Regions from separate parts of the Calothrix sp. NIES-2098 genome, predicted to be linked through region 2. Evidence: predicted binding sites of a transcription regulator. Region 2 holds the regulator's gene; the other holds the start of a gene.
What was found. Region 2 encodes NtcA, which controls nitrogen genes in cyanobacteria. Its sites were predicted from a motif close to TNTGTANNNNNNNNTACANA; they were not measured.
Positions count from the first base shown of each region.

Region 1: the regulator NtcA is predicted to act here: its motif matches at 4,424-4,443, upstream of glnA (type I glutamate--ammonia ligase).

Region 1 covers NZ_CAWNKJ010000001.1:1,007,856-1,019,114, reverse strand. The annotation lists gene AACU33_RS04245 (carbohydrate ABC transporter permease) at 1-282, shown strand, start outside; gene AACU33_RS04240 (hypothetical protein) at 378-1,166, opposite strand; gene AACU33_RS04235 (Calvin cycle protein CP12) at 1,649-1,927, shown strand; gene AACU33_RS04230 (TlyA family rRNA (cytidine-2'-O)-methyltransferase) at 1,924-2,742, opposite strand; gene AACU33_RS04225 (hypothetical protein) at 2,917-3,396, shown strand; gene apcB (allophycocyanin subunit beta) at 3,700-4,209, opposite strand; gene glnA (type I glutamate--ammonia ligase) at 4,566-5,981, shown strand; gene AACU33_RS04210 (hypothetical protein) at 6,232-6,432, opposite strand; gene AACU33_RS04205 (DUF455 family protein) at 6,993-7,886, shown strand; gene AACU33_RS04200 (ABC transporter permease) at 7,945-8,757, opposite strand; gene AACU33_RS04195 (DUF4912 domain-containing protein) at 9,393-11,259, shown strand, end outside.
Region 2 covers NZ_CAWNKJ010000001.1:7,659,892-7,671,150, reverse strand. The annotation lists gene AACU33_RS32355 (polyribonucleotide nucleotidyltransferase) at 1-867, shown strand, start outside; partial or broken gene AACU33_RS32350 (Uma2 family endonuclease) at 1,409-1,570, shown strand; gene AACU33_RS32345 (DUF3146 family protein) at 1,797-2,060, shown strand; gene AACU33_RS32340 (pre-16S rRNA-processing nuclease YqgF) at 2,073-2,519, opposite strand; gene AACU33_RS32335 (DUF3084 domain-containing protein) at 2,633-4,126, opposite strand; gene ntcA (global nitrogen regulator NtcA) at 4,295-4,966, opposite strand; gene fabI (enoyl-ACP reductase FabI) at 5,347-6,123, shown strand; gene hisB (imidazoleglycerol-phosphate dehydratase HisB) at 6,221-6,865, shown strand; gene AACU33_RS32315 (ABC transporter ATP-binding protein) at 7,046-8,032, shown strand; gene AACU33_RS32310 (SLBB domain-containing protein) at 8,507-9,991, shown strand; gene AACU33_RS32305 (alpha/beta hydrolase) at 10,105-11,259, shown strand, end outside.

The DNA of each region.
Region 1 (11,259 bases), 6.7 Mb from region 2:
TGGGATATTACTATACCTTTAATGAGGCCTTATTTAGCTCTAGTAGCAGTTATTTCAGCAATTTCAGCTACTAAAGTCTTTGAAGAAGTCTACATTATGACCCAAGGCGGCCCGCTTAATAGCTCAAAAACCATAGTTTACTATTTGTATGAACAAGCATTTAGTAACGTGGAATTTAGTTATGCTTGCACAATTGGGCTAGTATTATTTTTAATAATTTTGGGTCTGTCAGTTGTGCGATTAGTTATCGATCGTCAAGGCAATGATAACATCACAATTTAAATATGTCCCCAACAGTTCAGATTCCCAACTTTTCTAAAAAGTTGGGAATCTTGTAGCGAATCAAAATTCACAAGCTTTGGGCTAAATACCTGTGCTCAATTAATTACGCTGAAGACACTTTGAATAGCTTTAACCCGTCTTCTTTGATCTAACGCTATACAAGACCAGCGCCAGCTTTCTGACATCAAAGGATAAGTCTGCAAGCGACTTTGATAATAGGTGTTATTTGGGTTTGCACAAATACCAAACAATCCTCTATAAACACCCCTATTCATATCTATGTTACCTGCTGACAATTCTCCTGATTCATCCCGAAAAGCCTCTACCCTTGCCCACAAAATAGCTTCATGGCCTTGCAATCCCCGATTGAGTGCAGCGCGATAAGCAGCGGGAAAAGCATCGCTAACTCTAGGAGATGCTTGATTCCATAAATCAGTTGCATTTACAAATGCTTCTAAATAGTGTTCGGGATTTAGCCCTACATGCTTCATTCTTTGGATTAGGCGAGGAATACGGCTTTGCGTGCGTTTTAGACATCCAGCATCCGCATTTGCCAAATTAGAACCACCTCTTCCTTGATCCGAACACCAACCTCTATTTATCAAGCCATTACCCGGATCGATATTTTGAAAATAATTCTGGGTTTTCTTGCCATTAATCTCGCAATTTCCTTCAGCTACGCAAATAGCAAGTACTCCAACAGAAGAATTATTGGCGAATAGAGAGTCGAGTCTTCTAGAATATGAAGCGCTAATTTCTGAGATAGACTCTACACTACTAGAAACTAGTTTGATAGTAGGTGCGCTAATTACAAAAGCACTAACAATGGTTAAAAATAGGGTGCTGAGTAAATCCCAAAACATCCCTAATAACGGACGGTTCATTCTGACATTAATTACCTATCTGAACAATAAATAAAAGATTAATTTTTTGGCATCCACCTCTATTTGTGAAGAAAGGTTAAGAGTTACGAACACACTACTTATAAACAAAAAAATTTGCTGAAACAACAGTGGCAAACTAGAGAAAAATGTAAAATTTAAAAGGAAAATTTTTGTTGTACGGAGTCTGCTAAATAATCCAAACTCTACAGTTAATTCAGTAGCTAGTGCAGAAATAATTACTTGAGAAATCCACAATTTTTCCTATGCCGCAGGTAGGAGTAGATTTATGCCTATTGTGTGTTGTATGTTGTATTTTTTATAGTTATTTCCTGCTATTTGAGTATGCTAATTTCAGGAAATATTGAACAAGATGATTTTATTAAGGTAAATTTTTCTCAGATTTGTCAGAATAGAATTTACCTGCAAAAGTACCTTTTGCAAGGAGTCTGATTCTTATCTCACTACACAAAGGTAAAAGTATCATGCAGACAACTTTAGAAGTAGTTCAGGCTGCTGTTAATGCTGACCAGAATGGTACGAAAACTCTTGAACAAGCCATCACAGAAGCTATTACTGAAGCGCGTACAACCTGCGATCGCAACGGTAATAATTCTGCTAATTGTGCTGTAGCATGGGAAATTGTGGAAGAATTGCAAGCCGAAAAAGCTCATCAACAGCAGGCTAAAAAACGCAAAACTGATTTAGAAAGATACTGCGAGCAAAATCCCGAAGCAGTTGAGTGCTTGATATACGATGTTTAATTTTCTCGTAAATCAGCGATCGCTGATTTAGTAACGTGCTGAATTGCTTCTAAACTAGGCGATGGTGCTTCGCTATCCATTCTCAACCATAAAAGATATTCGATATTTCCCGCAGGCCCGGTAATTGGCGACCAAGTTAAACCTTGGTATTTCCAACTTAATGCTTCAGCCGCTTGCAATACCTGGAAAATCGCGTCTGCGTGGTCGTTTGGGTCGCGCACCACGCCTTTTTTACCTACACGGGATTTGCCAACTTCAAACTGTGGTTTGACTAATAATACTGCTTCGCGAGGCGGTTGGGTGAGTTGCCACAACGCAGGCAAGATTTTAGTTAAGGAAATAAACGAAACATCTACCACTGCTAAATCGGGAATTGGAGCGGCTTCACCATACAATTGCTGTGGTTGTAGTTGGCGTAAGTTGGTACGTTCCCGCAAAATCACCCGTGAATCATTGCGCAAGCGCCAGTCAACTTGCCCATAACCGACATCAATACCATAAACTTGTTTAGCTCCAGCTTGTAGGAGACAATCGGTAAAGCCACCTGTAGAAATCCCACCATCTAGACAAATCCGCCCTTCCACAGGAATTGCAAAGATTTCCAAAGCTTTGACAAGTTTCTCTCCACCTCTAGAAACAAAGCGCGATCGCTCTTTAATCTGAATTTGAGATGTAATATCAACTTCTGTACCAGGTTTATCAATAACCTGTTGATTAACGCTAACTTCCCCCGCCTGGATGAGTCGCTGTGCTAAGGCGCGAGAAGCACATAAATTTCTTTCTACTAAGAGTGTATCGAGTCGTTGTTTAGCCAAGTGAACTATATAAGCGTGAGCATTTTCTATTGTGCCGGATTTAAGTGTCAATCTATCTATCGCCATCGTTTTTGTAATTGGCGTGAGTTAACCGCTTCCTAAATTTTGCCAAAATTAGCTCTGGCAGTAGAAATGTAAATATAATTACAAAAGTTCATATATTAGGAACAGAACATGGCTAAAACAACTTCTTTTGCGATTCTTGCACCTGTTCCAGAGATGCACTTATTGTCTGCATTGGAAACAATGGAAAAGCTAGACAGTGAATTAAGCGATGAAACTATCAAAGTAGCTTTTGGTAGCATGGCTTTTGAAGTATTTCGCAAAGCTGATGAATTACGTGCAGGTAAAGAAGTAGAAGTATTAATTTATGCTTCCGATTGTATAGATCAACCGTTAAATTCGGAAGCCTCTTGGCAAGGTTTGTATATTGGTCATACAAATTCTCGTAATGGCAGATATCCGGGTAAATCTAAGTTTCGTCCAGCATCTACTGCAACTGACAAGCCTACTTGGGCAATTTTTTGGGAATTACAAGAGTTGAAGCGGCTAAAAACTCCTATTGCCATAGCTTCTCTCAAAGCTTTAGGTAAAAAGACTAACTATACTTCTCGATTCATTCCTGAAGGCCCTTTACTCATCGAATATTACTAATTTTTTCGCTCTGATTTGATTATGAACTTTTGAGGAAAGTTTGTAACTTTAAGTAACCTCAAAAGTCATGTTCAAGATTATTTAATTTTTAGCATAATTGCTTATTGACAAAAAAATATTATTTAGCGATCGCTTAAAACTTGATAATAGTAAAGAAAAATTTCTAAGTATGAAGTATGTTTTATTTTGTGTTGACTTTGCATTTATATAGTGGATTAAAAAAAAGCGATCGCCTTTGCAAAAGTTTTTTGAGCGATCGCCTTTGATATTTTTAAAGGGTGGACATTTGCCCGCCCTTTATATCTAGATATCTGTCTCGCTCAATTCACGAGTGATATGGTCAAATGGTTCATCAACAAAGGCGGTATTAGCTACGCCCGCTGCTACAACTTGTTCCTTGACAATTTCCTTCATAATTTGCACGCCACGAACTGTTGGGCCAATAGGAACTCCTAAAGAATTGTATGTTTCCCGCAACCCTTGTAGCACTCGCTCATCTAATACATTGTTGTTGCCAGCAACTAACGCGTATGTAGCATAGCGCAGGTAGTAATCCATATCCCGCAGACAAGCTGCATAACGGCGAGTTGTATAAGCATTTCCACCAGGACGAATCAACTCTGGCAGTTCTTCAAATAATTTAGCACCAGCCTGCTTGACAATTGCAGCAGCATTGGAATTTATTGTTGCCGCAGCTTTGACTCTAGCGGTACCACTTTCAAAGTAGGATTTAAGGCTGTCGAGCGCATTCCGGTCAAAATACCGTCCAGCTACGTCATAATTCTTAATTAAAGTTGTTACTGCATCGCGCATTCTGGTTTCTCCCAATCATTACTATCTATGGTTTGATATTTATTTGGCTGTTGTCATTCACAGTCATTTTTGTGCCAATTACAATATAGGTTTCGGCACAAAACAATCTATCCGCTACTTAAGGATTCTATGCCAAAGTTGCCCCCTATGAGATGATATGTTTGAGTTTTGTACAGATGTTAGGGAAAGGTTAAATAACCTGTAAACTGGAAATTCTGTAGCAAAAACTACAAATTTTGTTAATCTCCTATCCTTAGGATATTCCAGGTGTGTCACAATTGGGTTCATCTCAGCAGGGTCAGCAAGCTTTGAAGATTCTAAATTGAGTTTATTTAATTGGCAGAGAAGGAGTAACAATGACAACCCCACAAGAAGTCTTGAAATTGATTCAAGACCAAAAAATTCAGATGATTGATCTGAAATTCATCGATACACCAGGGACATGGCAGCACCTCACCGTGTACTACAACCAAATCGATGAAAGTTCATTCACTGATGGCGTACCCTTCGACGGTTCCAGTATCCGGGGTTGGAAAGGTATCGAAGAATCGGACATGACAATGGTTCTCGATCCAAACACTGCCTGGATCGATCCATTCATGAAAGAGCCAACACTAAGTATAATTTGTAGCATTAAAGAACCACGTACAGGCGAATGGTATAACCGTTGTCCCCGCGTGATTGCCCAAAAAGCCGTAGACTACTTAGTTTCAACTGGTATTGGTGACACAGCGTTCTTAGGGCCAGAAGCTGAGTTCTTTATCTTTGATGATGCGCGTTTTGACCAAACCGCCAACGCAGGTTACTACTACGTAGACTCCGTAGAAGGTCGTTGGAATTCTGGTAAAGATGAAGGCCCCAACCTAGCTTACAAACCACGCTTTAAAGAAGGCTACTTCCCAGTTGCACCCACCGATACTTTCCAAGATATCCGTACAGAAATGCTGCTGACGATGGCAGCCTGCGGCGTACCCATTGAAAAACAACACCACGAAGTTGCCACCGGTGGTCAGTGCGAACTGGGTTTCCGCTTTGGTAAGTTAGTCGAAGCTGCTGACTGGTTGATGACTTACAAATATGTCATCAAGAACGTTGCTAAGAAATATGGCAAAACCGTCACCTTCATGCCCAAGCCATTGTTTGGTGATAACGGTTCTGGGATGCATACTCACCAGTCTATTTGGAAAGATGGTAAGCCTCTATTTGCAGGCGATAAGTATGCTGGTTTGAGTGAAACAGCGCTGTATTACATTGGTGGTATTCTCAAACACGCACCAGCGTTATTGGCAATCACTAACCCCACAACTAACTCATACAAGCGCTTAGTACCTGGTTATGAAGCACCAGTGAACTTGGCTTACTCCCAAGGGAACCGTTCGGCTTCTGTGCGCATTCCTCTGTCTGGCACTAACCCCAAAGCCAAGCGTTTAGAGTTCCGTTGTCCAGATGCTACCTCTAACCCCTATCTAGCATTTGCGGCGATGCTTTGTGCTGGTATTGATGGTATTAAGAACAAAATCGATCCCGGCGAACCTCTAGATAGAAACATCTATGAACTTTCTCCAGAAGAACTAGCTAAAGTTCCTTCCACCCCCGGTTCTCTAGAATTGGCGTTGGAAGCACTGGAAAACGATCATGCGTTCTTAACTGAAACTGGCGTATTTTCAGAAGACTTTATCCAAAATTGGATTGAGTACAAGCTAGTTAACGAAGTTAAGCAGCTACAACTACGTCCTCATCCCTACGAGTTTTATCTGTATTACGATTGCTAATTGCAAAAATCAGAAAGTAGACAGCAAAAGGTAAAAAAGTTGATGAGATAAGTTTTTCACCTTTTCCGCTGGAAATTTCTTGCTGCTAATTTTAAAGCCACCTCAAGGGTGGCTTTTTTTTAGAGTTAATAATTCTCAGGATGCAAAACCCCCTTTAAATTCAAGGGGGCGTTTATGAAGGTTGAGACACCTGATTTACCATTCATGGTGTATTATGTTCTCCTTCAACTCAGCTAAAAACGCTTGCAGCCTAACTCATACCTGCATGGCTGCTGCCATAAAGTGTCCGCGCATCCTGATCTACTTTTCCTTGAATGGGGTTCCAGTAGTGGGACATTTCTTCAGGAAGACCGAGTTCTTGTGCGCTACGCATCAGCATCGATTGTTGACGCTTCTTGACTTCTTGATATTGACGCGCCATGATTGCACGAGATTTTTCTTGAATAGACATAACTGAGTCCTCCCTAATTTTTTACTTATAGTTGATTGATTTAATCTCCTCTCTATTTAATATAGCAAACAATTCTGTAACCAATGTTACAAAATGAGGTTTTGTCATAAAACTTAATCAAAAGCTGTGGTCTAGTGTGGAAAAAATACGAAAAAACTCATTTTCTATTTAGCTGAAATGCTTGTTTAGCTTAGACATCTGGCTTTAGTGTGTTAACAAAGCAGGAAGTACACCTGCCTTACGGCTGATTGCTTATTCGTTACACATATTTATATTTGAGGTGTAAAAGTCTCAGAAAGCTCAAAACTGTTGTGCGGAGTTCAAAATACTCCACAGGAATCTAGTTTTTCGATGTCTAAAAAATTCAAAAATCTTTTATTCTGGGCTGCTATAGGATTTTGAATGGTATTTTTTGAGAGCGATCGCCAAATACAGACAACTCTCGACTGCTTTCAAAGAGAGTGTTTTGTTGAGTGTGGCAGTGCGAGTGTACTAGTAAAGGCTAACTACGCTACCATCAAAAACAGATGAAAACCGAGTTTACAAAAGTTAATAAAGCTATGACAGTTATTTATCCGCGGAAATTTCAAAATGCGATGAGTGCGAGAGATATCCTTGAAAGGGTAGTGCGCGATCGCGAAATCCATCTAATTACCCTCAATCGCTACCGTTACAGCGAACAACGCAGTTGTAAAGACCTGACTGACTTGATTGAACTATTAGATGGACAACCTAAAGAACTAATTAAGGATTTATCTCACCATATATCAGATGAAGCTCGTCATGCCATGTGGCTGACTGACTTGTTGGCAGATTTAGGCGCAAATCTTGGCAAGCCACCAGGTTCTTCTTACATTGACGAATTTGAAAGGTTACTCGATCAAGAAAGCAAAGATCCAGTTAGAGACCGAGACGACTTTGTAATTTCTGCCCTAGCCACGATTAACATTACCGAAAAGCGGGGTTGCGAGTATTTCTCTGCGCACATCTACGCCTTGAAAAAAGCACCGCAAACTGAAGAAAATATCAAAATCCGCGAAACCATCGAAAAAATTCTGCCAGAAGAAGCCGGACACGTCCGTTGGGGTAATCGCTGGTTAGCACAAATCGCAGATAAAAGTCCAGAACATCGGCAAAAAGTAGAACAAGCCAAGCGCAAGTATGCTGCAATTGAACAAGCAGCCTTTGAGTCTGGTATGGATATTACCCTAGGGGCAGAACTGCGACGGGTTGCCAACTTAGTGGAGGTGGCTAATACCATGCCGTTGTGGCAACGTCCCCAGTACCTCATGGAACGTTTACCACAGACTTTGCTAGCACCTGAGTTGCAATTACTCAGAATTGAGGCCGCACAACGGGCTTGGCAACGCGATCCTCAAGCATTTATGGAGAAATTTGTGCCTATGTTCCTCAATGGAATTCAGAAGCAGGAGAAAACCAAAGCTAGGGAGTAGGCAAGAGGCAGGGGGCAGGGCGCAGGGGAAGGAATAATTATGATTGGTGCCCCATTCCCTAATCCTGCTGATGCGCAAATTTATAACCGCCCCAAAGAGCAAGCGCGATCGCTATTACTAATAAAATTGGGATACTGTACCAAGGAAATTCAAATAATGATAAATGGGCGACTGCCCGCAATCCAATACTGGTATAGGTCAGGGGTAATAAGTAAACCAAAACTTTGAGGGCGGTTGGTAATGTGCTGGGGTCGAAGAAAGTGGCTCCTAAAAAAGACATGGGGATGATGACAAAGTTGTTGTAGAATCCTACAGATTCGAGCGATCGCACGCTCAATCCCACAATCACCCCCAACCCAGCAAATACTGTACAGTTGAGTACCAGTAACAACAGAAAAAGTGGATGGAGAAAGTGCCAATTTCCTGTTAGCAGCAATGCCACCAAAATTACAGAACCAGAAGTCATCAATCCCCGCACTACTCCTGCCAGCATTTTGCCCAGATGCAATGCTACAGGATGTATAGGAACTAACAAAAATTCTTCAAATGTCTTGGTAAATAACCTCTCACCACAAATTGAAAATGTTGTGCCACCAAAGCTGATAGTCATCGAAGATAAGGCTACCATTCCTGGCAAAATAAATTCTAAGTAGTTATTATAGTTACCACTAATTCCTGAACTAGAACTAATTGAACTACCTAAACCAAGACCAAACGCTAATATATATATCAGCGGTGATACTAAACCAGATGCTGCAATTTGTACTAACCTAATACGTAAATCCAGCCAATCTCCCCAAAAAATTGTTAGGCTATCAGCTAAAAGAATTTGTAATTGCGAACTTTTGAATTTTTTGCCCCTGAGTACCATTTTTATACTTTCATCTTAATTATTTATTAATTATTACTTTATATTTCTTTATATTTACTTAGCAAGTCAAGTTGTCTAAGTAATTAATTTTGATTGACTGCAAGATTCCCAACTTTTCTATCGGGAATCTGAATTGCTTATCAAGATGAGTTAATTAATAATCTGAACGATTTGATTTGGACTAGAATCTATAGGCGATCGCTAATAGATCTATCAAGTCAGTATCCGCCAACTATCCATAACAATATAATTGCCAATACTTTGCGAAAACTCGTTTTTCGGCAACTTCAGTCTTCGTAATTCTAACTAAATAACATGTTTGACAGTATCTTCAAACTTAACTTGTAGGGCTGACTGGAGATACTTTAAAAAACATAAACAGTCTATGAATCTTGGCTAGAGACAAGATAAAGTGAAACGCAGTATACATCTATATAACGATAAAAGCAACTTAGAAGAAAGTGAATAGAGATGTATAATGAGCGCGTCTCCTCCTTGATACATAAAAATATAAAATTTAAAGCTGGCTGAATTTCTGTTTTCTGTACCCTAATAAGGAGCATATGTGGCAAAAAGAAACAAAAGATAGCGCAATAGTCCGTCTGGCATTAGTGCTAGCCATAGGAACTATGCCTATGACAACAAATCTCTTAGTGCCAACACATATACTGGCACAATCTGCAACTAATGCTCCCTCTTTTCCACTACCAACAACCGTGGAAAATGGAACTACAGTACGGATTGATGGTTCCAGTGGCTTGAGTGCAATTAATCAAAATCTGAAACAAAGTTTTGAGAAACAGTTTGCTGGAACCAAGGTTGAAATTGCAGCTAATGGCACTGATGCGGCACTAAAAGCTTTGCTAGATGGAAAAATCGATATAGCAGCACTCGGTCGTGGTTTGACCCCACAAGAACAAGCACAAGGTTTAGAACAAGTGCGCTTACACCGAGAAAAAATTGCCATCATTGTGGGTGCTGACAATCCTTTTAAAGGAAGCTTGACAGCTAGGCAATTCGCCAGGATTTTCCGGGGTCAAATTACAGATTGGTCGCAACTAGGCAGATCTCCGGGGAAAATTCAAGTTCTCGATCGCCCCACAACCAGCGACACCCGCAATACTTTCCGGAGTTATCCAGCCTTTAAATCTGCTAACTTTGCTACAGGCTCTACAGCAACTCAAATAGCTGATGATAATACCGCAGAAATTGTCAAACAACTGGGTAAGGATGGAATTAGCTACGCCTTAGCTAACCAAATATCGCAACTTCCAGGAGTGCGAGTTCTTCAGATACATCAAACCTCACCAACAGATGCGAAATATCCCTTCTCGCAACCGTTAGTTTACGCCTACAAGAAAAATCCCAATACTGGTATAGCTGGTTTTCTCGGTTTTGCGATCGCACCACCAGGACAACAAGCCATAGAAGCAGCCAGAACAGCTGAAGCAGCTGCGATCGCCCAAGGTGGATTGCAAGCATTTGCTACAACTACTACCACCTCCCCTGCACCTGAGGCAACCACTGCTGTTACTGCTTCCCCATCAGCAGAGGCTATAAATACTACAGCAGATACTAGCGTAACTACTGCTCCTAACGAGTCATTAGCAAATCCTGCTGCCAATGACAATGCAAGGATGCAAAGAGAAGCACCGTTTTGGTTACTATTGCCTTTGTTGGCTATAGCGGTCTTAGGTGGATTGTCTTATTGGTGGTTTCTTAAAAGACGCCCGCGAGCAGTTGAAGAAGCAGATAAAGACTCAGCTTCCCAAGAGCCTACCATATCGCCAACACCAGCTATAGCTAGTGGCACAGGAGCCGCCATACCATCTGGTTTTTCTGATACAGGATTGACAGATGAGACAAGAAATAACGGCGACACTGCATGGGATACAGAAGCACCAGCAGCAGTTGTCAATACTCCTTATCCCCACATAGCAGAAGTGCCTACAGCAGCTACTAGCGAATTGCCCAAGGCTGAACTACCAGCCACAACTTCAGATAATTCAGAAGTTCCTATAGTTGCATCAGATGCTCAAAATCGTTACGAAGAACAATCTCAAGCAGAATCAAACATTGCCGAAGATAGTACCTCAACTGATAGTGCAGTTGTAGCTGCTGGTGCAGGTATAGCAGCTGGGGCCGCTACCTGGTCGGCAGTTACTGGTACAGAGTCAAATTCTGAAGATGGTAGAAATCCCGTAGGCAATACCAATTATTCTATATGGGATTCACCAGAGTCTGAATTGTCGGTGAATGACACAGCCGCAACACTCCCCGATTTACCTGAGGTTCCCGAACAAACAGGGGATGTGGAATTACCAATCATTGAAACAGCCGCCACACTCCCCGATTTACCCGATGTTCCCGAACAAACAGGGGATGTGGAATTACCAATCATTGAGACCGCCGCCACACTCCCCGATTTACCCGATGTTCCCGAACAAACAGGGGATGTGGAATTGCCAATCATTGAGACAGCTGCAACACTTCCCGATTTAC
Region 2 (11,259 bases):
TTTCCTTACGTAATTCGCGTAGTATCGGAAGTCCTATCTTCCAATGGTTCTACCTCGATGGGTTCGGTGTGCGGTTCCACCCTAGCGTTAATGGATGCTGGCGTACCAATTATTAAACCTGTTAGCGGTGCAGCAATGGGTCTGATTAAAGAAGGAGATGAAGTCCGCGTTCTTACTGATATTCAGGGTATCGAAGACTTTTTAGGCGACATGGACTTTAAAGTGGCTGGTACGGATGCGGGGATTACAGCCTTACAAATGGATATGAAGATCTCTGGTCTGTCATTGGACATTATTGCCCAAGCCATCCATCAAGCCAAGTCAGCCCGCTTGCACATTTTAGACAAAATGCTGCAAACCATCGAGCAACCACGCACAGAAACTTCACCCTACGCTCCACGTCTGTTGACCATTAAGATCGATCCCGACATGATTGGTCTGGTGATTGGGCCTGGAGGTAAGACAATCAAAGGCATCACCGAGGAAACAGGTGCAAAAATTGACATTGAAGATGATGGCACCGTTACAATTTCCGCGGTGGATGAAAGCAAGGCGAAGAGAGCCAGAAATATCATCCAAGGTATGACCCGCAAGCTGCACGAAGGTGACGTTTATGTAGGACGCGTGACTCGCATTATACCTATTGGTGCCTTTGTAGAATTTTTACCCGGAAAAGAAGGCATGATCCACATTTCTCAACTAGCTGACTACCGCGTTGGTAAAGTTGAAGATGAAGTAGCCGTTGGCGATGAAGTGATTGTCAAAGTGCGCGAAATTGACAACAAAGGTCGGATTAATCTCACACGTTTAGGTATTCATCCTGACCAAGCAGCTGCGGCACGAGAAGCAGCAGCAGTAAATCGATAAATCGATTTGGGATTTTAGATTGAATCTAAAATCCGCGATGCCTTAGGGCAAGGCATCGCTGTATGCTTCTCTAAATAGTTGTCAAAATTATTCGAGCTGAACGACTGAAGTTGCGGCTAAAGAAGCTCCGCCTATATAGACAGGCTCAATGTAATTAGGGACTTTCAAAAATTAAAAAATACCTAAATCTTAGGGGCATGGTATAGATAAGATGTTTGTTTTACTAAAAGTCTTTAGATGCCGTGTCCCTACTTGTCGAGCGATTTATTTTCGTTCTTTTGTACCTGGTATGCCAAATTATTAGTTAAACATCAAAACTTGTTTAAAAAATATAGGTCAAAAACAAACCTCTACTTGATATCTAAAATATTATTAAATAATGTCCATTTTTATTGTTTGACAAGGGTTTTATGATTATTGCGGATGAGATTTAGCATAACATCTAATGAAGAGCCAATATAGATATTTATGCTCGTTTACTTATACGAGTTAAAAATCTGATTTAAACAATTATTCAACCCTTACGTAAATTATTAACAGTGATGACTATCACACAAAAGTTGGTAAATATGAGGTAATAGGTATACCTGAATATTGGATTGTAGATTACCTTGCACTGGGTGCTCGTAAGTTTATCGGTAATCCCAAACAACCTACTATATGTATTTATTTTTTAGTTGAGGATGAATACCAAGTTAGCCAATTATCAAGAGTTGATGCTGGATTTTACGGCGTTCTACTAACTAACGAATGATTAAATTTCATACCCTTTTTGTAATTGGCCATACTTAGTCCGTATAACTACGACTTCAGTCGTTAGGCTCAATTTACAAATACTCACTTTGTCAGTTTCTCAATTTACGCTATGTTTGGTATTACAAGAATTAGCCTACTTGGTTACTTTAATTTCCAACTTAACATCCAGCATTGTGAGTGCTAAACGTCTGCCAGAAACCATCGCCCATGTCAAAATTACCCGCCAATCTTGGCAACACGGCTTCCTTGAGGGTGAAGTGAGTGCGGGTGAGTTTGAGTGGCAGTTCCAATGGCATTTTCGCCGGGGAGAACTGTCTGTGAAGCCTTCTCAAGGTCGCGCTTTAATTAAAGAACCTCTAGGTCGGTTCTTGGAAAAACAAGACTACCAGTTAGAGCCTGGAGGCGATTATGCTTTTACTATTCGCGCTGAACTTTAGTTAAGCAGTTATTTAACTGTTAACTGATTCAGCTAAACGATTTAAGTACCTTTCGATTAAAAGAATGGCAACAATATCATCTATTGGTCGTGGAGGTTGTCGCATACCCTGCGGTAATAGCTTTGTTAATCCTTTGGGAGGGTACATTTGCCAATAGCGATCGCGTGCTTCTAAAGTTGTGTAGCGCTCATCTACTAAAACAATATTTAGTGGTTCTGTTAATTCTTGGCCCAGTCTTTGTTTCCACTGCTTGGCTGTTGTTTGGTCGCCCATTACCATTAAGGATACAGGTAACTGCTGACGCAGGGTTTCGATTGTGGCGATCGCTTCACTTGCCGCTACAACCTGATGATAATGTATTTGTCGATCTAGTCCAATTACTGCTAAACCACACTTGTCTCGACCGGGATCAAAGCCTAAAATGACTGGTTGTGTCGGTGAGAATTCACGGAAAGTCATAAGTAATTTAAAATTCAAAATTTTATTACAATTCTGGCAACAAGCTTTTTGGTAAGAGCCTATTTAATTATGTAAATAGGCTGATATGGCTATTAAGTTGTGTTGATAATTTTTTAAGTGCTAAAAATAACTTGACCGTTGAATATTGCCACTAGCTTCACTCTCAGCGGCCCAGCTGTAAAAGTATCCTCAGCTGCGATCGCTTTAATTTCTAAAGGTTGATCGAATTGTCTCAGTTGGGCAACAAAGCGCAAAAAAGTACCATCTATTTGTACATTTTCAATAATTCCAGCGTTACGAGCGCGAAATTGAGAAGCAGAAATCAGCAGATCTAGCCGCTGTCTTAACTGATAAGAAGTCATCGTTTTGGGATCGGCAGTAGTAGTGGCTAATACCTGTCCCCCGGAAAAGACTAGTTGGTTTTTTGCTGTATCAGTAAAAAATTCTATCTGTTTTTCACCTCTAACGTAATTGCCAGCAGAAAAAATTCGCATGACATATTCACGACCATCATTAATCTGCTTGATCAATTGCTCAATTCTATCTTGGGTAACGTGCAGTATCTCTACATTATTTACTGTATTTGTCCCAGGTTCAGCTAATTCAAGCAGTGCATTCTGATTAGCTTCCTTTAGTAATTGGATAACTGCCTGACGCGCTGCGGTAGGTTGGTTAACCTGAATTACAGCCGCAGCCAGAACTTGACCCCGCACCAAAGCCAATTTACCTAAACGGAGGTCACGGTAAGACTGATAATATTTTTCCAGCCTTGCTACTTCTTGTTCTAGATAATTTTGTTGCTTTTCCAATTCTTGAAGACGAGATTCCCGCTTGGCAATCACCTGTTCGCGGGCTGCAACTTCTAGATTGCGCTGTTGAATCAGTTTATCTAACTGGGAAATTTTTTGATCTCGCTGTTCAATTGCTTCTTGCCGATTGGCTAATTCGCGATCGCGTTTGGCTATAGCTGTTTTGGCTTCGTCAATTGCTTTTTTTGCTTCAGCATAGAGTCTTTGGCGTTCTATCTTCCGTTGTTCAATTTCCGCCAAGAGATTCTTTTTCTCATCGTAAACGCTTTGCAGTTCGGCTATTGCTTTTTGATATTGCGCTACAACTTGTCCCAATTGGCTTTGAGTGCGGTTGAGTTGGGATTGGGTTTGGGCTTGTTGAGTAACAGTACGATTTAATTGAGCCTGCGTTGCTTGTTGTTTAGCATTCGCCGCCTGTAAGGACTTGTTAATTGCTTGTAAGTCTTGTTGAGCTTGGGCTTGTTCTTTTCTTGCCTGGTTGAGCTCGCTTTCTACCTGGCTTTTCTGGGTTTCTGTGGTTTTTAACTGTTCGCGCTTATTCCTCAGATCCCTTTGAATATCTTCTAATTCAAATACTCCTTTGCGCAATCCTTCATCCGCAGCAAATAAAATTGCCAGGGTTGATGCTGAAATTAAAGTACCCGTAAAAATAGTTACCAGTACTGCCGTATTTTTGGGACGTAACTTAAATAGAGAGAGGCGCGCCTTGCCAACGCGCGTGCCGATGCGATCGCCCACGGTGGCAAGCAAGCCTCCCAAAATTAAAATTGCTGCGATGAGGATGTACCCAGTGGTCATCTTCAGCTACCGAAATGCTTCCAGATACAGCCTACTACTTTCAACCATTTTTTGTGGGGGATAAGAGAATGACAATAGCTGAATTTACTCAATTTTTAGCTCTACCTCCATTATGGGCGTCATCTCTAAAAAAACAACACATGCCACCTCTACTTCCCCCAATTGGGTTTAAGTAAATTGCCTACTTAAGGTGACGGGTTTATGCACAGTAATCTTTTTTTTGTGGATAGAAATCATTTTTTTCTCGCGTAAATCTCCAAGTAACCTAGTGACGGTAACGCGAGTAGATCCAATTGCTTCCGCGATCGCCTGATGAGATAGCTTGAGATCGATTGTGATTCCATCAGCACAAGGAACGCCAAAATCGCGACAGAGAATTAATAAAAAACTTACTAACCTTGAACCCATATCTCGGTGTGCAAGAGTTTCAATCATCATCTCTGTTTGTAATATTCGCGAAGACAAACCTCGCAGCATTAACATTGATAATTCTGGATTTTCCTTGAGTGCTTGCTCCACCTGTTCAATTGGAGCTGACAGTAATTCTACAGGGGTAAATGCAACGGCATGGTAAAACCTATCTGACTTATTTCCTGTCAACAATGACAACACACCAAAAACACTATTTTCCCGCAGTAGTGCTACCGTTATTTCTTCTCCTGCTTCATAAACCCTGGAAAGCTTAACAGCACCTTTTAAAAGAAAATAAACTCGTTCAGCAGGATCGCCAGGAAAAAAGATCGTTTTATTGCGTTCAAACGTTTCTACAACCGGAGGAAACGCTCCGGTTGCCATCTGACGAAAAACATTTGCTAGGGCTTTATCTTGTGTCACGATCATCTCCCTTCCCCTACCCAATGCCGGAAAAACAAAAACTGATTACCTAAGAATACACCTGAAAAATCAATAAGGCACCGTCAACCTTTCTGTACTTTCCTATACTCAAAATCTCTGCTTCATAGTTATTTGTTTATAATGATACATAATTATTGATATTTTTAGCTAGAGCTTTTTGAAAAGGTACTTATAATAGCTGTATTCAAAAGGTTTTTTGAAGAAAAAATCAAGATATCTTGAGAATATCTTAAGGAATAAAGAGTAATTTTATTGCTGTAAACACTCTCACCAATAATCATTTTTACGAATCCTGTGTAAAACAAAGACAAACTAGTGTCAGATTCTAGTATGCTCAAGCATGATTGTTCACATTAAAAATTTATATGCTGAATCTGACTGGAAAAAACGCGCTTGTTACAGGTATTGCAAATAACCGTTCAATCGCCTGGGGAATTGCTCAACAACTACACAAAGCTGGAGCTAACTTAGGTATTACCTATTTGCCAGATGAGCGAGGCAAGATGGAGAAAAAAGTTGCGGAATTGGTAGAACCTCTCAACCCCAGCTTATTCTTGCCATGTGATGTCCAAAACGACGAACAGATTCAGTCTACCTTTGAAACAATCGGCAATAAGTGGGGCAAGCTAGACATTTTAGTTCACTGTCTGGCATTTGCAAATAAAGACGATTTAAGTGGAGATTTTAGTCAAACATCACGCTCTGGCTTCAACACAGCACTACAAATTAGTACTTACTCGCTGGTGCAGTTGAGTGGTGCAGCCAAACCTTTGATGACAGAAGGAGGAAGTATCCTCACTCTCTCGTATTTAGGTAGCGTTAGAGCAATTCCCAACTATAACATTATGGGAGTTGCTAAGGCAGGATTAGAAGCAAGCGTCCGTTACCTAGCGGCTGAACTCGGCCCGCAAAATATTCGCGTAAATGCCATTTCCGCAGGCCCCATTCGCACTTTAGCATCTAGTGCGGTGGGAGGCATATTAGATATGATTCATCATGTAGAGCAAGTTGCTCCTCTACGGCGTACAGTCACTCAACTAGAAGTAGGCAACACTGCTGCTTTCTTATGTAGCGATTTGTCCAGTGGAATTACAGGACAAGTTATATATGTGGATGCAGGATATGAAATTATGGGAATGTAGTAATAAGATTTGGGAATAGAGTATAGGGAATTGGGCATTGGATTGAGAAACACTCATCCTCTATACTCTATGCCCCATCGCCTATGCCCCATTAACTATGCAAATCAGCGACCGTCAAGTTAACTTCCCCCAATACGACCAATCTCACCCCAGTCCTCGGATTGCTTCGGTTCATCGCACTACTGGTGAAACCGATGTCCGAGTTACTGTCAACCTCGATGGTACAGGGATTTGTCAGGCAGCAACTGGCATTCCATTTTTGGATCATATGCTGCATCAAATAGCCTCCCACGGTTTGATTGACTTGGAGGTGCAAGCCAAGGGAGACTGGGAAATTGACGACCACCACACTAACGAAGATGTGGGCATCACCCTAGGACAAGCTTTAAGTAAAGCACTAGGCGATCGCAAAGGTATTGTCCGTTTTGGTAATTTTCTGGCACCACTTGATGAAGCATTAGTTCAGGTAGCACTAGACTTTTCTGGCAGACCTCACCTCAGCTATGGTTTACAAATTCCTACCGAGCGCGTGGGAACTTATGATACTCAACTAGTACGGGAATTTTTTGTGGCACTGGTGAACCACAGTCAATTAACACTACACATTCGCCAGCTAGATGGCATTAATTCCCATCACATTATTGAGGCAACATTTAAGGCTTTTGCTAGAGCAATGCGCATAGCGGTAGAAATAGATCCCCGTCGTGCTGGTATGATTCCCAGTTCTAAAGGGGTTTTATAAATCAGGAGGGATGAGGAGTGTGGGGAGTGTGGGAAGAATATAAAAAACCTTTCCACCGCTATTAATCGCTATCAATACCCATGCCCCATGCCCCATTTTTCACCTAGTGTTAGTTCTTGGTAGCCAATGGGTAATCTTTAATTGATACCAAGTTACTGCCTAAAGGTGCATGAAACCGAGATGAAGTCTGTTGCAGACGCTCCTGATGCTCAACTAAATACTCCTAATACTCCGCCAGTAGTATTAACTTCTGAACTGCGAAAAGTTTACCGTACTGGCTTTTGGATGCATCAAAAAGTTACATCGCTCAAAAGTTGCTCTTTAACGGTTTACCAAGGAGAAACTTTTGGACTATTAGGGCCTAATGGTGCTGGTAAAACCACTCTGTTGAAATTATTGCTGGGAATTATCCGTCCTACCACTGGGCGGGGATTATTAATGGGTAAACCATTAGGCGATCGCAGTGTTAAACAGTATATTGGCTACCTGCCAGAAAATCCCTATTTGTATGACTATCTCACTGGCTGGGAATTCTTGCAGCTAGCAGCCGGAATATTTCAAATTCCCTACAGCGTACAACGCCAACGCATTCCCCAACTGCTGGAATTAGTCGGTTTATCTCAAGCTGATGCCCGTAAAAAGCAGATGCGTCGCTACTCGAAGGGGATGTTACAGCGGGTTGGTATGGCACAAGCCCTGATTAACGATCCGGAGTTGGTATTTTTGGACGAACCAATGTCTGGTCTCGATCCTGTGGGACGCTATCAAATGCGGGAAATTATCCTCAAACTCAAAGCCGCAGGTAAGACCATTTTTTTTAACAGCCATATTCTCAGCGAAGTAGAACAACTTTGCGATCGCGTTGCTATTCTCGCTAGAGGTGAATTAATATGCACTGGTTCTTTTGAAGAACTTTTAGGAAGCTCTAGTACATATCACATCAAAGGTATCGGCGGTGATGAAGAATTTCTCCACAAATGGATGCCTGCTGTAGTATTTAAGCCTGATGGTTCTTGGCAAGGGACACTACAACAAGATAATTACTATGACTTTCTTGCCAACCTCCGCGTTATGGGAGGACAAGTTATGGCAATGAATTTATCTCGTACCTCTTTAGAAGAGTTTTTTATCCAACAGATTCAACAAAAAAATAATTCTGTTAGCTAAAACTACTATCTCAGTATATTTCTGATAATCCAAAGAAAAATTTTTGAATTTCGCATTTTGTATAAATGCACTATTTTTGTTGCGAAATTGCGCTTTTTTCTGAAAAAGTTTTAACTTTTAGGGTGCGATAAATACGGAGCAAGTAATTAAGGGATCGGAGAATTCGGATAAATTAATAGTAGCGATCGCTAATACAGTTTGCAAACAATTCAATCTAGACTAATATTACTTTGTACTCTAAGCAAAAACTATCAGTAGATTTATATACATAGTTATAAAAACTTTGCATTTAAGTTGCTGAGACTTTAAGATAGCTTTACTGAAAATTTAAACTCAAACCCTAAATACTCCTCCGGAAGGTCAAGTTTTTCTAAGAAAATAAGAATGTCGGGGAACTTGAATATTTAAGTATAGTCACGATTAAAATGTTTAGACAGTACTTTAGCAATTGTAGTTTCAGAGTCTCGGGTAAATATGCTTAATACAGGTTTGCTGAAAATCCTCACCCAATCAACTCTGGGTGTGGTCTTGTTAACGGCTGTCAATGTCGCTGCGCCATCTGCCAGCCTAGCTCAGCGACAACCAGTATCACCTAATAGGACACCAGTATTACCTACTACGACTACACCACCAGCAGCATCATCAGCTACTATAGATACAAATTATACATTAGGTGGCGGCGACCTTATCCGTGTAAATGTATTTGAAGTACCAGAATATACTGGTGAATACCAAATTCCCCCTGGTGGATCGATCAACTTACCTCTAATCGGTAGTGTCTCGGTTCTAGGGCTAACTACCGAACAGGCTGCTGACGACATTGCTCAAAGATACGCCCGCTTTCTGAAACGCCCTCTGATTTCAGTTAACCTTTTATCACCTCGACCAATCAATATTTTTGTGGCAGGGGAAGTAACACGCCCAGGAGCTTATACTCTGAGCTTGCAGGGAGGAGCCGGAAATAATCCTGGCGTACAATACCCCACTGTATTAGCTGCACTCACTACAGCACAAGGCGTAACATTAGCAGCGGATGTAACTCAAGTTCAATTACGTCGCAAGCTGGGACGGACTGGCGAGCAAACCGTCACACTCAATTTGAAGGAACTCATCCAAACCGGCAGAATCGGGCCGGATATTACCTTACGGGATGGAGATACTATTGTTGTGCCCACAGCAACTACCTTCAACGTAGCCGAAGCACGCAATTTGTTTGCAGCTAACTTTGCTTCCGATCCCAGCAGACCGCGTACAGTCGCAATCATTGGTGAAGTTAACCGTCCTGGATCGTATCTAGTAACAACAGGTACTACAGATGCTCAAGGAGGTGGAGCCAGTGGAACTGGTCTACCAACACTAACACGAGCAATTCAACTAGCCGGGGGAATTACACCACAAGCGGATATTCGCGGTCTTAAGGTACGCAGACCCACAAGAATTGGTACAGAACAAACTATAGATATAAATCTCTGGCAACTATTGCAGAGTGGGGATGCGAATCAAGATGTGATTGTACAGGATGGCGACACAATTGTTGTTCCCACTGCTACTGAGATTAACCCCGCAGAAGCTACTCAATTAGCTACAACTAGCTTATCGCCTACAAGCATTCAAGTTGGTGTGGTAGGCGAAGTCAAACGACCCGGATCTGTAGAACTTAAGCCCAATAGTTCCTTAAACCAAGCATTGCTGGCTGCTGGTGGATTTAACGATGCTAGAGCGAAAAGCGGTGCTGTAGATTTGATTCGCCTCAACCCCAATGGTTCTGTGACTAAACGAGTAGTACAAGTAGATTTCTCTCAAGGCATTAATGAGAAAACCAATCCTATACTCCGCAATAATGATGTGGTGGTAGTTAGCCGGAATGGTGTAGCCCGCACTGGTGATACCCTCGGTGCATTGTTCAGTCCGATAGGTGGTGTCTTGAGTATTATCAGAACTATATTTACCGGATTTTAAATTTGGGCATCAACTGGGGACAATGGTTAAGTATTTTTGTCCCCAAACTGCAACAAAAGCGAATCTTCAGCAGTCAGAGTTATGCGTTATGAACTGTTAGTAACTAATAACTAATGGCTAATCTGTGTTCTCGGCTTGGCAGACAAGGGCGTAAAATATCCTGGGTGCAAGGGTTGGTGTGTAGCATGACCATTGCTCTGAGTTCGGCTTTTGGGATGTCTTCTACTTTAGCCGCCGAGAAGGTTACTATTCGCCTAGGCCCGTTTCAGCAATCAATAGCGATCGCTGATTTAGAAACATTTGCCAAAACAGGAAAACTCCCACAGCACCTGCAAATTTATGGTGCCTTACTGACCCCCCAATTCAGAGAATTGCTCAATCGGCGTTTGGAAGTAGATCCAGATGTTGCAGACAAATTCTTTGATGATTTGGTGCGATCGCCACAAGGTCAACAATTAATTTCATCCTTAGGAGTCGCCATCCCAGGTAGTACGATTGAAGGGTTACAAACGGCACTTAACCTCTCTCTACGTCAAGTTAACGGTTTGAATGCTGTGGGATTCTTACGTGCATACCCACAGGAGAATGTCACTGTAGATGCTACTAAAGCCATTCAAATAGCGATAGAATTCAATGCGAATTACCTGCAAAGTCAAGCTTTGGGTGCTTTACTAGAACGCGATCTGTTTGTCAAAAACCCTACAGCTTTTCAACCGAGCTTCGATCCTGCTGCTATGGGTAAAGAAGTAGTACAGCAGCAAACCCTAACTCTACAAGACAACAAACGTAAAAGAATTATTCCTGTAGATATTTATTGGAGTAAGAATCAGTCGCCAGCTCCACTGGTTGTACTTTCCCACGGCTTCGGTGCTAACCGGAGATTTTTTGGCTATTTAGCGCGTCATTTAGCTTCTCACGGCGTCACTGTGGCTGCGATTGAACATCCAGATAGTCAAGTTAATTCTGTGAAGAAAAGCTCGCAAGCAGCTGATTTAGCGCAACTACTACCTGCTACAGAATTTATTGAACGACCAAAAGATATTAGTTTCTTACTCAACGAACTAGCAAAGCTCAACACTCAATCGGGGCAATTTCAAGGCAAATTTAACACCGAAAATGTTAGTGTAATCGGTCACTCTTTGGGAGGTTATACTGCTTTAGCGTTGTTAGGGGGAGAAGTCGATTTAGAAGAATTACGGCGATACTGTAAAAATTCTCTTTCCTTAAACGAATCGCCTGGAGATTGGTTGCAGTGTGCAGCAGCGCCT